2 regions of the Rhodoferax sp. XS2R6 genome follow, and region 2 is predicted to be linked to the other one. Evidence: riboswitches for the same ligand, from Rfam matches in the RefSeq annotation. Region 2 holds a riboswitch; the other holds the start of a gene.
The links. A riboswitch is a leader RNA that binds a small molecule or an ion and turns the genes downstream of it on or off. The one in region 2 is predicted to bind thiamine pyrophosphate.

Region 1: it holds a riboswitch for thiamine pyrophosphate, as region 2 does, so the genes downstream of both, AC097A_RS07325 (thiamine ABC transporter substrate-binding protein) here and thiC (phosphomethylpyrimidine synthase ThiC) in region 2, are expected to answer to the same signal.

What each region holds. Positions count from the first base shown of each region.
Region 1 is NZ_JBWMAY010000002.1:162,853-171,259, reverse strand. It holds gene miaA (tRNA (adenosine(37)-N6)-dimethylallyltransferase MiaA) at 1-662, shown strand, start outside; gene AC097A_RS07350 (ABC transporter ATP-binding protein) at 659-1,309, shown strand; partial or broken gene AC097A_RS07345 (FxDxF family PEP-CTERM protein) at 1,375-1,476, opposite strand; gene AC097A_RS07340 (substrate-binding periplasmic protein) at 2,392-3,129, shown strand; gene AC097A_RS07335 (ABC transporter ATP-binding protein) at 3,145-3,816, opposite strand; gene AC097A_RS07330 (ABC transporter permease) at 3,809-5,389, opposite strand; gene AC097A_RS07325 (thiamine ABC transporter substrate-binding protein) at 5,421-6,452, opposite strand; TPP riboswitch at 6,513-6,606, opposite strand; gene AC097A_RS07320 (DUF2269 family protein) at 6,648-7,124, opposite strand; gene AC097A_RS07315 (DoxX-like family protein) at 7,121-7,486, opposite strand; gene AC097A_RS07310 (saccharopine dehydrogenase family protein) at 7,490-8,407, opposite strand, start outside.
Region 2 is NZ_JBWMAY010000001.1:1,199,843-1,208,249, forward strand. It holds gene AC097A_RS05775 (FAD-dependent oxidoreductase) at 1-734, opposite strand, end outside; gene thiC (phosphomethylpyrimidine synthase ThiC) at 737-2,626, opposite strand; TPP riboswitch at 2,713-2,813, opposite strand; gene AC097A_RS05785 (tetratricopeptide repeat protein) at 2,853-3,506, opposite strand; gene aceK (bifunctional isocitrate dehydrogenase kinase/phosphatase) at 3,520-5,352, opposite strand; gene can (carbonate dehydratase) at 5,419-6,084, opposite strand; gene AC097A_RS05800 (LTA synthase family protein) at 6,093-8,108, opposite strand; gene AC097A_RS05805 (isovaleryl-CoA dehydrogenase) at 8,114-8,407, opposite strand, start outside.

The sequences.
Region 1 (8,407 bases), on a different contig from region 2:
TGCTGTACTTCAAGGCCTTGTTTGACGGGCTGGACGACATGCCCGCCGCCAACCCCGAGGTGCGCACCGCGCTGGACGCCGAAGCGGTGGAGAAAGGCTGGCCCGCCATGCACGCCGAGCTGGCACAGGTGGACCCCATCACCGCGGCCCGCCTGGCCCCGGCCGACAGCCAGCGCATCCAGCGTGCGCTGGAGGTGTACCGCATCTCCGGCCTGCCGCTGTCGCACTTTCACGCTGCCAGTGCCGCTATCAAAACAGAAGCTGCTCGCGCAGATTCCACGGGGGCTAGAGCCCTATTTTCCTTGGAACCCGCAGATCGGGCCTGGCTGCACGGTCGTATTGCCCAACGCTTTGACGCCATGCTAGCGCAGGGTTTTCTGGACGAGGTGCAGGCCCTGCGCGCGCGCGGCGATCTGCACCTGGACCTGCCCAGCGTGCGCTGCGTGGGCTACCGCCAGGCCTGGGAGGCACTCGATGGTGTGTGGCCGATGGCCGAGATGCGCGACAAGGGCATCTTTGCCACGCGCCAGTTGGCCAAACGACAGATCACCTGGCTGCGCTCCATGCCGCAGCGCAAGCTTGTGGCCGCCGATGCGCCCGATGCACTGGCGCAGGTACTGGCGCTGGTCGACACCGTGCTGACCCAGCGCCCTGCCCCATGACCCTGCGCGTCCAGGCCCTGAACAAACACTACGGCAGCACGCCCGTATTTGCCAATGTGTCGCTGGACGTGGCGCCCGGTGAGTTTGTCGCCATCGTGGGCGAATCGGGCGTGGGCAAGTCCACGCTGCTGAACTGCATGGCCGGGCTGGACCACTGGGACAGCGGCGGCGTGCAGCTAGCCGGGCACGACCTGGGCGGCATGACCGACGACGCGCGTGCCCTGCTGCGCCGCGAGGCGGTAGGTTTTGTGTTCCAGGCCTTCCATGTGTTGCCGCACCTGGATGTGGCGCAGAACGTGGCGTTGCCCCTGCTGCTGCTGAACCGGCCCGACCCGGCGCGGGTGGAAGCGCTGCTAGAGGCCGTGGGCCTGGGTGGCCTGGGCGCACGCCTGCCGCAGCAGCTCAGCGGCGGGCAGCTGCAGCGCGTGGCCATAGCGCGGGCACTGGTGCACCAGCCCGCCCTGCTGCTGGCCGATGAACCCACCGGCAACCTGGACCCGACCACCGCCGCCAAAGTGATGGACGCGCTGGTGGCGCAAACCCGCCAGCACGGCACGGCGCTGGTACTGGTCACCCATTCGTTGGCCGCTACCGCGCAGGCCGACCGTGTGCTGCACCTGCGCGCTGATGGCATTGCACCGGCCTGATGCGCCGACAGACGCCCAACAAAAAACCGGCACAAGGCCGGTTTTTTGTTGGGGAACGCAAACGCTCAGCGCTGCTGCTTGCGACGGCGCGCCGCCATGCCCACCGCGCCCAGACCGGCCAGCAACAAGGCATAGGTTTCGGGTTCGGGCACGGCGCTCACACTGATCAGCGTGTAGTCGGACTGGTTGGTGCAGTTGCGGCAACCACGGGCTGCGTCGCCCTCAATCGCCGTGAAAACCAGCTTGCTGACCAGCTTGTCGCCAAAGGGGTTTGCCACATTCCAGACACCGCCCAGGCCATCAGCGGCTGCGCTCAGGTTGGTGATGGTCGCGCCAACGCCAGACCACAGCGCCAAGGTGGTACCGGTAGCCTTGAGCGTGAAGGAGTGCCACCTACCTTCGTAGAAGGCCTTGACCTTGGCGACTTCGTTCACATCGTGGTATTCGCCGCCGTCAAACAACAGCCCTAGCGTGAAGCTGGTGATCTTGATACCGGCAGAGAAGCTGCCGGTGATGGACTCGCCAATGTCGATTTCGCCCGGGGTGCGCTCGGAACCGCGCTTGGGCGACACGCCCACGCCCTGGAAACCGCCCTGACCGGGCTTGAAGCTGAACTTGGCGGCGTCTTCACCAACCTTGGCAACAAAATTAGCCGTCACACCATTCAAAAAGGTGGTGCTGTAGCTGCTGCCAGTGCCGAAGTTGTCACCGTAAATGGTGGTGTTGGTATTGGGGGTGCTGGCCTGTGCGGCCAGTGCCAAGGTGGCGCTGAGTGCGCCAACCATCCAGAATTTGAAAGACATACGTTTTTTCCTCACCTTGTATCAAAGTGTTACAAGGTTAACGGCTCGATCGGACCGGCTCAATAGTCCGTTGGGCTCACTCCGTCATAGGCCCTAGGCCATGGCCCTGCGCCAGGCCCTGGTTCTGGCTTTTACCGCTGACAGCACAGGGGGCTTGCGCTAGACTGATTTGTAACAAACCGGAAGCTCCTCGTGCGCCTGCCCACTCTCTTGCCTACGTTGACTACTTGCATTGCCCTTGCCACGGGTGGGGTAGCCATGGCGAACTGCTCCCGCCCGATGCAAGTCCCCATGTCGTCCACGGGGCAAAGTGTGATCATCAGCGATGGCGAGATCAGCGGCATTTACCCCGAACTGCTGCGTTCACTGGGTGGCAAAGACGGTTGTGAATTTGTGCTGACGCCGGTGCCACGTGCGCGCCAGGAACTGTTGTTTGAAACCGGCAAGGCGGACCTGCTGGTGCCGGCCACCAAGACCCAACGACGCGACGAGCACGGCATATTTGTGCCGCTCACCCGCAGCCGCGCCACCCTGATTTCGTTGGATGGGAAGCGAGCACCCTTCAAGAGCGCCTACGACCTGATTGAGCGCAAGGACGTGCGCGTGGTGCTGGTGCGTGGATTCGATTACGGCGTGGCCTACCAGGAACTGACGGAGGCCCTGCAGCGGCAAAACCGCCTGGTGCTGGAATCTGACCCGCTGGCCGTAGCCCGGGTGCTCAAGGCCAACCCGGGGGATGTCACCATCATGGCGCCAGTGATTCTGGTGGGGGCTATCCAGGACGATGCGCGGGTTAGCGACATGGTGGACAAGCTGCGCTTCGACCCGATTGCGGAATTGCCCTGGGGAGACAACGGCCTTTACATCTCCAAAAACTCTCTCAGCAAAGAAGACAGCGCCACGCTGCTGGCCCTGCTGAACCGCCCCACCGTGGCGAGTACGCTGTGGAAGAGTTTTCAGACCTACTACCCGGCCAATGTGCTCAAGGAAAGCATTCGCCCACGCGACAGCAAGTAGGCGCTGCGCTCGCCTTCACCACTGGGGCGCCAGTGCCCCGTCCACCAGCCGGTAGCCGCATGTGCCCATGGCACGCGCTTCGGTTTCGTCGTGCGTCACCAAAATGGTGGCCATCTGGAACTCCGCAATACGCTGCACAAACTCCTGGCGCAGCTGCAGGCGCAGCTCGGCGTCCAGCGCCGAGAAGGGTTCATCCAACAGCAGCACGCGAGGCTGGGTGATCAGCGCACGCGCCAGCGCCACGCGCTGCTGCTCGCCACCCGATAGCTGCCACACCTTGGATTTGGCATAGGCCTGCAGGCCAAAACGCTCCAGCATGGCGCGCACCTGCTCGCGCGCCGCGGCCTTGCGCTGGCCCTGCTCCACCAGGCCAAAGGCCACGTTGTCCAACACGTTGAGGTGCGGGAACAGCGCGAAGTCCTGGAACATCAGTGCAAAGCCACGCCGCTCGGGCGGGGTGCGGGTGATGTCTTGGCCGGCAAACAACACGCGCCCACTCTCGGGCGGCTCCAGCCCGGCCACGATCTTGAGCAACGTGCTCTTGCCGCTGCCGGAGGGGCCCAGGAGCGCCGCCGTCTCGCCGGGGCGCACCTGCAGTTGCAGGTCCTGCAGCAGCGGGCGTGGTACCGCACCACGTGGTGCATGGGTGGGCTGCCAGTGTTTGCAGATGGCCTGCAGCTCAAGCATGTTCGCGGTCCTCAGAGGGCTTGGTTTCAATCAGCAAAAAGGCCAGCAGCGCCAGCCCCATGAGCACACAGGCCAGCACCAGCGCGGCGCTGCGGTTGGCCGCACCGGGGCGGCCCAGGTGCTGATAGATCAGGGTGGTGAGTGTGGCCCACTCGGGGCGCGACAAAAACAGCGTGACCGCAAACTCACCCACCGCCGTGGCCGCCGCAAACGCCATGCCACGGCGCAATGCGGGCGCCAGCAGCGGCAGCGTCACACGCACAAACGCGCGCCACGGACTGGCACCCAGGCTGCGCGCGGCATCCAGGTAGTGCTGGGGCAGGCTGTCCAGCGCGGAGGCAATGGACTTGGCCACAAATGGGTAGGCCAGCAAGGCATAGGCCGCCACCAGCAGGCCAAAGCTGCCGGTCCACGCCGGGTACAGCAGCAACAAGCCAAACGCCACCATCACCGGCGACACCATGAAGGGCAGAAACACCAGTGCCCGCAGCCACAACACACGCCGCGCCGCCAGCGCGTGCGCCAGGCCCAGCGCGGTGGCCAGCAACAGGGACAGTGCGGTGAAACGCGCCGTGTTCCACAGCGCGGCCAGCGTGTCGTCTTCCAGCAGCACGGCCCAAGCATCCGCTCCCGAATTCATAGCACCTTGCGCAATGGCGACGAGGGGTAGAGCACAAATCAGCATATAAACACCAGCCATGGCCAGCACCGCAGCCCATTGCGCCGCGCCGTGGGGTTGCACACGCGGTAGGCGGTCCGCACGGCCGGGCGCAGCCAGCCGGCGTTCAATAGCGGCGTAAGCCAACGCCACCAGCGCGGTTAGCTGCAGCATCCACACCGCCAGCACACCGGCCTGCTGCAGCTGCAGCTCGTGTGCCACCAGCGTGTAGATCTCCACCTCGGCCGTGGCGTAATCTTGCCCGCCCAGCACCAGCGCCAGGCCAAAGCCGGCAAAACAATACAGAAACACCAGGCACAGCGCCGAGGCCAGCCAGGGCGCGATGGCTGGCCACTCCACGCGCCAGAACGCACGCCAGGGCGTGGCGCCCAGCGTGCGCGCCGCGGCCACGCGCGAGGCACTCACCTGCCCCAGCGCATCGGTGCCCGCGCGCACCACCACGCAGAGGTTGAAAAACAGATTGCCGTAGAGCAGCAGCCAGGGCGTGTCCTGCAGGTCCGGCCCGCCAAACTGCACCAGCAGGCCCTGCGGCCCCAGCAGCGCCAGCACGCCCATGGCCGCCACCAGCGTGGGCACCACAAATGGCAGCATGAGCCCGCGCAGAATCAGCGTGCGACCGGGGAAATCAAAACGCGCCAACACCCAGGCCATGGGCAGGCCGAGAATGAGCGCAGCGACGCAGGTGATGGTGGCCTGGCAGAACGACCAGGCCATGCGCCAGCGCAAATACGGGTCCAACCAGGGTGCGAACAAGATGGCAACGCCCGCATCGCCCCGCCAGCCCTCCACCAGCAAACGCAGCGCAGGGGCCACCAGCACCACCAGCAAAAACACCAGTGGCAGCACGGGCAGCACCCAGCCCGCCCAGGGCTGCGCCGGGTTGCGGTGGCGCATGGTCAACTCCGCAGGCTCAGGTTTCCGCGGATTACTTCAGCACCACCTTGGTCCAGCGCGCCACCCAACCGGCGCCCTTGCTGGCAATGTCGGCATCGCTGGGTGCATTAAAAGCGGTGGGCTCGGGGGCGAACTTGAAGGCGTCGGACTTGGCCACACCTACTTCGGCGGGGTACATCCACATCTCGGTCTGCATGCCCTGTTGCACGGCGGGCGAGCGCAGGAATTCCACAAACTTCTCGGCCGCAGCGCGCTCCTTGCCGCCCTTGACCAAGGCCACGCCTTCGACCTGGCGGAACACGGCGCCGGGCAGGCTCAGCGATGCGGTGGGTGGCTCAGCCAGCTTGGTCTTGCTGTAAAACAACTCTGCTGCCGGGCTGGTGGCGTAGCTCACCACGATGGGGTGTTTGCCGCCGTTCTGGCTGAACTCGGTGTAGTAGGCCTCGCTCCAGCCCTTGGCCACCTTCAGGCCGTTGGCGCGCAGCTTGGCCCAGAAGTCAAAGGCCTTGTCCTCGCCCATGGCGCCAATGGTGGCCAGCAGGAAGGCGTAACCAGGGCTGCTGGTCGCGGGGTTTTGCACAACGAGCAATTTGGCGTAGGCAGGCTGGGCCAGGTCTTCCAGCGCCTTGGGCACGGCCACGTTGTTCTTGGCAAACCAGGCCTTGTCGTAGTTCAGGGTCACGTAGCCGTAGTCCACGGGCACCAGCGGTGCGGGCAGTTCGGCGGCGGGCTTGCGGCCTGCGGCGGCACCGGCGTAGCTGTCGAGCACGTCGGCCGCCAGGGCCTTGGGCGCCAGCGCGTTGTCGATGCCGTAGACCACATCGGCAATCGGATTGGCCTTGGTGAGGATGAGCTTGTTCAGCATCTCGCCGGCGTCACCGGCCTTGGTGATGCGCAGCTTCACGCCATTGTCTTTTTCAAACTGTGCCAGCAGGGGCTTGGGCACGGTGAATGAGCTGTGGGTCAGCACGCGCAGGTCGGCAGCGTGGGCAGCCGCCAAGCCGGCGGTCAGCAAGGCCGCGCCCAGCGTGGTCTTCAGAAACGAAAAAATCCCGTGTTGCATGGTGTGCTCGCTTTTAATGCGCCAGCAGAAGGTCGCATCAAAAACCGGCACCCGCAAGACGGGACAGGCTTCTCACACTTCCTACGCTGGCATAACCCAGATCAGGTACATGGGGTATTTCTCAGTCCTGTGACGGACACCCCCGGTGGAAGCTTGGATTGTAGGCTTTTGCGTCTGTGGGCCGCCTGCGCAGGCCTATGCCCACAGGGCCGGCTTGGCCACCATCAGGTAGAACACCGCCAGCATGGCGATGAAGGCGGGGTAGCCCAGCGCTTCCCAGCGGCGCGCGTACTGCCAGTAAAGCTCCGGCAAGGATTCGTTCTTTTCATGTGCCGCTTTCGCCATGTCGGCCATGCGCAGCTGCAGCGCCACCACGGGTGTCCAGCAGGCACCCGTGAACAGGTAGAGCGCCACCGTCACCAGCAACCATGGCGTGTGCCAGGGGTAACCGGCCAGGTAGGCCATCCACACGCCCGTGATGGGCTGGATCACCACGGCGGGCGAAGTGAACCAGGTGTCGGCCCGCACCACCAAGCGTGACACCACGGCCTGCGCGGCCACCACGCCACTGCGGTTCGCATAAAAGAAGAAAAACGCCGTGCCAAACCCGGTACCCACCAGCACCACGCTGGACAGAATGTGCACCCACTTCAAAAACACATACAGACTCACGGCGACCTCCGCGTCAAGATCCACAACACCACCGCAATCGGCACGTTTTTGGTCAAAGGCCCCAACGGATGCAACCACAGCGCAGGCTGCATGAAGGTCGCCACCACCGTCATGCCCAGCATCACCAACAAGGCCAAGCCGTAGACGCGCCGCACCGGCAACACCAGCAAAAGCAGTCCTAGCAATGCATCCACGGCAGCCCCCGCCCACACCAGGGCATCGGCCACGCGCACGTCCGTCACGCCACTGGCCACCAGCAGCATGCGGCTTTGCCCACGCAGCTCCAGCACACTGACGATCGCCGTGGCCAGCCAGACAAAAACCAGGCTGTAGCGCAGCCACCGCAGCTCAGCATGTCCCATGGCTTAGCCCTCCTCCAAGACATCCGTGACCATGCCCCACTTGGCGAACTCGGGGGTGAAGTCTTCCAACTTGTGCAGCCCCACACAAGCGCGTGCACCGGATTCCATGCGCTCACCTGCTGCCAAGCGGCGAGCCAGCAGGATGGCGGCCATGCAGGGGATTTCGGGGCCATGGTCTTTGTCAGCGGCGATGTGCCAGGCGCGTCGGGCCGGCATGTTGTCCGCGTTCAAACCACCCACGCGCACCACCATGCCGCCCAGTGCGGAACCCAGCGGGTCAAACCATGGGGCGCCTGCATTGAGTAGCCTAGCCAAAGCAGATGGATTCTTCAACACCCCATGTTTACGCAGCCAGGCCAGAAATGCAAAGGCCCGCTGGGAAAGGCCGACTTCCAGAGCCGCGCGAAACACCATGTGGTCTTGCACCTGGTAGTGCGCGGGGAATAGTTCCAGATCGGGGATGTCGCAGACCGCGCCCAACCGAGGCTTCAGGCGTTGAAACTCCACACGCTGCGGATAGGACCAGCCGGTCTGCGCCTGCCACTGCCCGCCGCGCCACACCTGCACGGGGGCACCGCAATAACTCAGCACCGCCTCCAGCGTGGCGACACCGCGCGGCGCCGTTTGTGCCGGGGCAATGCAGGTATCAATACTGTCGATGCACTGCCAGCCGCGGCACAGAAAGTCCACCACTGCAGACGACAAGGCCGGCACCGTGCTGGCACCGGTGATCGCCACCCGGTTGGCCGCCACAAACGGGCCCTGCATGGCCGAAGCAAAGTCACACACAAAACGCCGACCGTCGGCCAGGTCGATGTAATGCGCACCGGCCTCTGCACACGCCCGAGCCACCGCATAGTCTTGCCCCTGAAACGGGCCCGCAGTGTGGATCAGCAGTCCGACCCGGTGCTCGCGCAGTGT
Region 2 (8,407 bases):
AGGCGCACGGGGCGGTGCAACTGCACGCCGGGCGCGTGCAGCAAGAACACTTCGCCACGCACGCCACGCACGGGTAGCGCGGGCTTGGCGCCTACACCGCGCACGTCGAACACATGGTCGAAGCGGTGCTGTGCATCGCCCACGCGCAAAACACTCGCCTCCACCGCACTCACCGTCGTGCCCCAATGCCATTGCACACCCTGCGCCGTGGCCTGCGCCGCCAGGGCCTGCAGCGCCTGGATCGGATGGATTTGACCTTCACACGGCAGCAGCCAGGCCAGTGCCGGGCCGCTGATACTGGGCTCTAGTTCGCGCAACTGCGCCGGTGTCAACGGTTGCGGCTGGTAGGGCGCATCGGCCTTGGCCTGCAGCAGACCCACGACGCGTTGGGCGGCGCCCGCATCGCTACGGTGCGCGAGCAGCAGGCTGCCCTGCATACGCAGCTCCACGGGTTGATCCAAACCTTGCACGATCTGCGGCCACAGCGCGCAGGAGCGCAGGCCCAGCGCAAACACTTCAGCACCTGCACGCTCCAACTCGGCCACGGGGCTCAGCATGCCGGCAGCCGTCCAGCCTGCGGCCAGCGAGCCCGAGTCCGCGCGTGGATCGGGGCCTAACCCGGGACCGGACGCGGGGTCGAACACCTGCACGGCGTGGCCCGCGCGGCTGAGCGTGAATGCCAGCAGCCGCCCGAGCACCCCCGCGCCGGCAATGCCGATGCGCTTCGCTGCCACGGTCAGGCCTTGATGTCTTCGGCTCTAGCGATGGGGATATAAATTTCCCCGCCCACCTTCTTGAACTCATCGGACATGACGTCCATGCCCGACTGCAGCGCCTGCTCGTCGCTCACGCCCAGGTTCTTGGCGTACTCGCGGACTTCTTGCGTGATCTTCATGGAGCAGAACTTGGGGCCGCACATGGAGCAGAAATGAGCCACCTTAGCGCCCTCGGCAGGCAGGGTTTCATCGTGAAACTGCTTGGCGGTTTCCGGGTCCAGCGAGAGGTTGAACTGGTCCATCCAGCGGAACTCGAAGCGCGCCTTGGACAACGCGTCATCCCGCGCCCGCACGCCGGGGTGGCCCTTGGCCACATCGGCCACGTGGGCGGCAATCTTGTAGGTGATGATGCCGACCTTCACGTCTTCACGGTCCGGCAGGCCCAGATGTTCCTTGGGTGTGACGTAGCAGAGCATGGCGGTGCCGAACCAGCCGATCATGGCCGCGCCAATGCCGCTGGTGATGTGGTCGTAGCCCGGCGCAATGTCCGTGGTCAGTGGGCCCAGGGTGTAGAACGGGGCCTCACCACAGTGCTTGAGCTGCTCGGTCATATTGGCCTGCACCATGTGCATGGGCACGTGGCCAGGGCCTTCGATCATCACCTGCACATCCTGCTGCCAGGCCTTGTGCGTGAGCTCGCCCAGCGTACGCAGCTCGGCAAACTGCGCCTCGTCGTTCGCATCGGCACCGCTGCCGGGGCGCAGGCCATCACCCAGCGAGTAGCTCACGTCATACGCCTTCATGATCTCCGTCATCTCATCGAAGTGTGTGTAGATGAAGTTCTCTTTATGGTGCGCAATGCACCACTTGGCCATGATGGAGCCGCCGCGCGAGACAATGCCGGTCACGCGGTTGGCCGTCAGGTGGATGAAGGGCAGGCGTACGCCAGCGTGCACCGTGAAGTAGTCCACGCCCTGCTCGGCCTGTTCGATCAGCGTGTCGCGGAAGATCTCCCAGGTCAGGTCTTCGGCAATGCCACCCACCTTCTCCAGCGCCTGGTAGATCGGCACGGTGCCGATGGGAACGGGGCTGTTGCGCACGATCCAGTCGCGCGTGGTGTGGATGTTTTTGCCGGTGGACAGATCCATCACGGTGTCTGCGCCCCAGCGGATGGACCAGACCAGCTTTTCCACTTCTTCCTCGATGCTAGAGGTGATGGCCGAGTTGCCAATGTTGGCGTTGATCTTGACCAGGAAGTTGCGGCCAATGGCCATGGGCTCCAGCTCGGTGTGGTTGATGTTAGCGGGGATGATGGCGCGGCCGCGCGCGACCTCATCGCGCACAAACTCGGGCGTTACCACCTTGGGGATGCTGGCGCCAAAGCTGTTGCCGGCCAGGCGTGCTTCGCGCTCGGCATTGCCCAGGTACTGCGCCTGCCATTCCAGATTCTGGTTCTCGCGCAGGGCCACGTACTCCATCTCGGGGGTGACGATGCCTTTGCGGGCGTAGTGCATCTGCGTCACGTTAGCGCCGCTGCGTGCCCGGCGCGGCTGGCGCTGCAGGCCGGCGGCCTGGGCGCGCAAGGCGGCCAGCGCATCGGTCTCGCCGTTCTTCAGGCCATCGTCCAAGGCAAAGGGCTTGCGGCCTGCGTAGAGTTCGGTGTCACCGCGGCCATCCACCCAGCCCTGGCGCACCAACGGCAGGCCCTGGCGCACATCGATGTCGGCACGCGGGTCGGTGTAGGGGCCGGAGGTGTCGTACACCGTGATCGCTTCGCCATTGCTCTGCAAAATCTCGCGCAGCGGCACCTGGATGTCAGGGCGGCTGCCTTGCAGGTAGCGTTTGGTGGAGGCGGGAAGTGGTTCGCGCGTGAGGCGAATGAACTGGGCGAGTTTGTCGGGTGCGTTCACGGGAGTTCTCCGGTTAAGACCCGAAGACAGAAAAGACACCTGCCCCGCAAACTGATGAGAAAAGACGCCGCCCGGACGGCATTCTGCCGTCGGCTGCGCTGCACTTCTTACGCTGGTATGAACCAGATCAAGTTCGCGGGTTCGGAATCCATCTCAGCGCAACCATTGCGCACCCCGGGCAGGGCGGAGTGTACGACAAGTCACTCTGCCCTGCCCGGGCCACAACTCAAGGTCGCGGCATTTTCTCGTTCAGCGCCTTGATGAAGTTAGGATCCAACTCGCGTGCGCGCGGCGTCTTTTCGGCTAGCAGAATCTTGCCCCATGCTTCTTGGTAACGTTCAACCAAAAAGTAGCTGATTGCCCAGTTCTGCAAGTTCAATGTGTGATCGGGCGCCTTGGTATGGATGCGTGCAAACTCCGGCCAGATTTCCTTCAACTCTGCTTCACTGTCTGCCAGTTGGGCCTTGGTACGCACATAGTCCACCTGGAAATCGATATCTTGGGACATCGTTTTTGCAGCCTCCTCAAACAGCGCATGCCCCGAGGCCATGCGCTGCCTACCCATCTCGATCACGGCCATGCCCCACAGGGCAGAACCGTCCTCCGGATTGAGCAACCACGCCTGATTGAAGCGACGCATGGCGTCATCCAGTTTGCCTCCGCGGAGTAGCGTCCACCCTCTCGTAGCGACCTCATTGGCAGCCTTAATGCGGTCATTGCCAAACGCCTTATCCGCCGCCGCAAGAAGGTCAGCATCCGCCGCTAGTTGTGCAGGATTTTTCGTCTGCCCCCCGTATTTGGGTTGCAGATTGATTTGCGCATACGACCACAAACTGACCACACACAGCAGCGCGCACACCAGTATATTTTTGTATTTCATCCCCCTATCCCCTTCACACTTTGTTGATAAACCGCTTCTCTCGCTCATACGGAAACACATCATGCACATAGCCCGCCACAATGCGCTCCTTTTGCGTCTGCCAGAAGGCCGGGGCCAGCAGGTTGGCGTGGTACTGCATGAAGACCTCGCGCACCAGCGGGTTGCCCAATAAGAATGGCGCGAAGGTTTCGGGGAATACGTCGTGCGGGCCGACGCGGTACCAGATCTCGCCGGACATTTCTTCCTCTTCGTTACGCGGCTCGGGCACTTTACGGAAGTTGCAGTCGGTCAGGTATTCGATCTCGTCGTAGTCGTAAAACACGACCTGGCTGTTGCGCGTGATGCCGAAGTTCTTCCACAACATGTCACCCGGGAAGATGTTGGCGGCCACCATGTCCTTGATGGCGTAGCCGTAGTCGATGACGGCACGGGTGATCTGCTCACGTGCGCGCAGCGCGGCCGGGCTGGTGTTGGCGGGGTCGGCACCACCAGCGTCAAACGCCTCCTGCAGGTAGATGTTGAGCGGGATCATGCGCCGCTCGATGTAGAGGTGTTTGATGATGACCTCGGTCTGGCCGTCGCCATCACGATCGCTAATCTCCAGCTGGCTAGGCGCAAACTGCTGCAGCTCGGCCATCAGCGCGTCACTAAAACGCTCGCGTGGGAAGGCCACGTCGCCATAGTCCAGCGTGTCGGCCATGCGGCCCACGCGGTCGTGCTGCTTCACCAGCTGGTACTTGGCCTTCACCTGCTCGCGCGTGGTTTCTTTCTGGTGCGGGAAGTAGTCCTTGATGACCTTGAACACATAGGGGTAGCTGGGTAAATCAAACACCAGCATCACCATGCCCTTGATGCCCGCAGCGATGCGAAACTGGTCCGTGCTGTGCTGCAGGTGGTGCAAAAAGTCGCGGTAGAACAGCGTCTTGCCCTGCTTGGCCAGCCCCAACGCGTTGTAGAGCTCGTTGCGCGGCTTGCGCGGCATCATGCCGCGCAAGAACTGCACGTAGGCGCTGGGTATCTCCATGTCCACCATGAAGTAGGCCCGGGCAAAACTGAACAGGCGCAGCAAGTCGTCCTCGCCAAACAACGCGGCGTCGATGCGCAGCTTGCCGTTCGGGCCATGCAGCACGGGCAGCGCAAAGCCGTGTTCCACAAACCCGTTGATGAGCTTGCCGATGATGTAACAACCCTTGTTGCGAAAAAACAGGTTGGACAGCACCTGCACCTGGAAGTTGGCGCGCAGCGTCACGTCGCCCAGCTGGGTGCGCATCACCTCGCTCACACGTGCCGCATCGCGCGCCAGGTCGTCAAAGGGCACACGCAGGTCGAAGTCTTGCACCATGCGCAGCAGCTGGGCCTGCACCTCCTCCTGCGCGGGGTAGTAGCTGCGGTAGGTGGGGCGATGGCTGGGGCGGCCGGCGGAGACCAGGTTTTCGATGTACTCGGTACTGACTGCCGGGCGCACAAAGATGAAATCGTTCTGGAAATAGCTGCGGTGCAGGATCTTGGTGGTGACCGAGTTGAAGAAGGTCTCGGCCAGTTCGGGCTGGTGGTGGTCCACCAGCAGGCCGATGTAATGCAGCTTGATCTGCTGCCACTCGTCCATGCCCTGCTCACCGGCCTTGAACTCACGCTCCAGCCGCTTGGAGCACTCTTTCACCCGCAGGTCGTAAAACTCGATGCGCTCGCGCTGCGCCCGCTGCTGGCCATGCCAGTCGGCCACCTCAAAACGGTGTTGGGCGCGTGCGCTTTCGGCGCGGAACAGCTGGTAGTGGCGGTTAAAACCATCCAGCATCGCGCGGGCGATGTCGTAAGCGACCGAGGAATCGAGGCGGGTGGGGAACATGGCGAGCAGCAGTCACTATGTTTTTAATAGCTGCTCGCGCATATTCCACGGGGGCCAAAGGCCTATTTACCTTAAATTTCGAGGCAAAAGGCGCACGCCGGAGATGGCCTCGCGGTACAACAATTCGAGGTCATCCTCGCGCCCCACCGTCATGTGCAGATCCTGCACCAGGCCGTCGTGCACGCCATAGACCCAGCCATGCAAGGTTACGTCCTGGTTGGCCGCCCAGGCGTCTTGCAGCACCGTGCTCTGGGCCACATTAACCACCTGCTCGATCGCATTGAGTTCGCACAGGGCCGCAGCCTTGCCGTGTTCAGGGATGACGTCGAGGATGTCGCGGTGGCGATCACGCACGTCCTGGATATGGCGCAGCCAGTTGTCGGCCAGGCCAATGCGCGCGCCTTCCAGCGCAGCCTGCACGCCCGAGCAGCCGTAGTGGCCCACCACCATGATGTGTTTGACTTTGAGCCGCTCCACGGCGAACTGGATGGTGGACAAGGCGTTCAGATCCGAATGCACCACCACGTTGGCCACGTTGCGGTGGACGAAAATTTCACCCGGCGCCAGGCCGATGATTTCGTTGGCGGGCACGCGGCTGTCGGAGCAGCCGATCCACATGTACTTGGGCTTTTGCTGGTTGGCCAGCCCGGTGAAGAAGCCGGGACGGCTGCGCTCCATCTCGGCGGCCCATTCGCGGTTGCGGGAAAAGAGGTCGTTGAGTTTGTCAGTCATAGCCGTGATTATTTCCTAAGTGAGACGCGAACATGCCAGTCCAGAAGTCCGTACCGGGCACGTTCCTGTTGGTCGTCCAGCGCATTGAACTCGCACTGCCCCGCCGGCGGCCTGGCCCCGGTGCAGACAAACGAGTTGGGGTTGCCCAGTTGCCACATGCCCTGGGCGTTGCGCGCATCCCCAGTAAAAAACATGGCGCGCGGCGCATTCATCGGGTCGGGCTGCGCGGGCAGCGGCTTGAGCAGGTTGCGCCCGGCGTTGATGTACGGCACATCAATACCCGCCAGCGGCAGCAGGGTGTTGAACATGTCGCGGTGGCTGGCGGGTTGGTCCAGCTGGTTGCCGCACTGGAGCTTGTTGTCCCAGATGACAAACGGCACCTGGCGCACCAGGTAGCGGCGGCTGGCTTCGGCGTAGACGCCAAAGGAGCGCACATTGTGGTCCCCGGTGCCGGCAATCAGCGTGCTGTCCTTGAGCGGGCCGTTTTGAATTTCCTGCACAAAACCGCCCAGCAAGTCTGCCGCGTAGTGGTAGCTGTCCAGGTTGGGAATCAGCGTCTCCGAGCTGGTTTCGCCCTTCCACAGGTCCATGTCGCGCGGCACGCGCTGGTAGTCCGCGGGCAGGTCATACGGCGGGTGGTTGGTGCTGGTAAGCACAAACACAAACAAGGGTTTGTCGGTAGGCTGCGCCGCCATGCGTTTGCTGAGGTACTGGAAGACATAACTGTCCCACACGCCCCAGATGCCCAGCGTGGCCTCGGGGTAGGCTTCTTTCAGGGTGTTGGCGTCCACCACTTCGTCAAAGCCCTGGACCTTGAGCACCCGGTTCAGATCGCGCCAGCCCGAGCGGGCCGAGGTGACAAACAGCGTTTGGTAACCCGCGTCCTTGACCACCTTGGCCAGCGCCCAGGGGATGGGTTTGCGCCCCACGTCGCCCAGCGTCAGCGGGGTGATGGGGGTAGAAAACAAAATGGCTTCCAGCGAGGGGTGGGTGCCCGCGTGGGCCGAGTCAAAGTTGCGAAAGTGGCAGGCTTTGCTCGGGTCGGTCAACGTGGGTGCCAGGCGGCCCAGCACGTCGAACTTCGGGCTCTGGTAAAGCATGGGCTCGGCGCTCCACGACTCCATGAGGAAGAACACCAGGTTCTTTTTGGCAGTGCCCATGGGCAGCGGGTCGTGCTGGTACAGCGCGGCCTTGACTTCATCGTCCGACCCCACGGGCAAACCGAGCACCTGGGCTGCGGCCTGCGGCGACTCAAACCCCATGGCCTGGAGGCCCACCAGCGGGTCCGACAGGTTTTGCGACTGGCCCCGGCTGTCCCACGCGTACTTGAGGGCAATAACCCCGTTGGGCACCATGTCGTTGAGGAACTGCGAGGTGGTCGCCGTCAAATGCTGGCGCTGCAACGCCATCTGCCGCAAGGTGCCCTTGCCCGCAAACAACATGGCAAACAACACCAGCACGACCACCAACAGTTTGGTAAGGGCATGGCGGGTCTGCAGCAGGGTGTCGGGCTGCAGGCGCCGCACCAGCCCGCGGTGCAGGGCGATGGCGGCCCAGGTCAGTGCAACCGCCAGCAGCAGGGTCCAGATGACCGGAAAATCGCGCCAGATGGTTTCCAGCACGGCGGCGGTGTCGTCCTCCACCAGCCCGAACACCAGAGAGTCAATCGGTGTTTTGTAAAAACCAAAGTAGTGCAGGTTAACCAGCGAGGCCATCACAAACACAAAGGCCACCCCACCGGCAATACGGGCCTGCACCTTGCCGGATACCCAAGGCAGCACCAGCAGCAGCAAAAAGCCGGCAATGGCGCTGACCTTCAGGTCAAAACGCAGGCCTTGGACCACCACTGCGGTCAGGTCACCGCTGGAAGCCTGGTAACCACTGGGCCAAAAGTACGCCAGTTGGCCCAGCCGAATCAGGCTGAGCGCCAGCACCAGTGGCACCACCAGCACCCAGGCGCGCAGCAGACCGCGCAGGGTGCCATGGAGGAGTGTGTTCAGTGTGCGGATAATTGTGGACTTCATCAGCCCTACATTGTCTCCGCGAACAGCTCCCGGCCGATCAGCATGCGGCGAATCTCACTGGTGCCAGCCCCGATTTCGTACAACTTGGCGTCGCGCCACAGGCGGCCCAGCGGGTATTCGTTGATGTAACCATTGCCACCAAAAATCTGCACGCCCTCGCCCGCCATCCAGGTGGCCTTCTCGGCCGTCCACAGGATGACGGATGCGCAGTCCTTGCGCACCTGGCGCACATGCTCGGTGCCCAGCAGGTCCAGGTTCTTGGCCACGGTGTAGGCGAACGAGCGGCCCGCCTGCAGCAC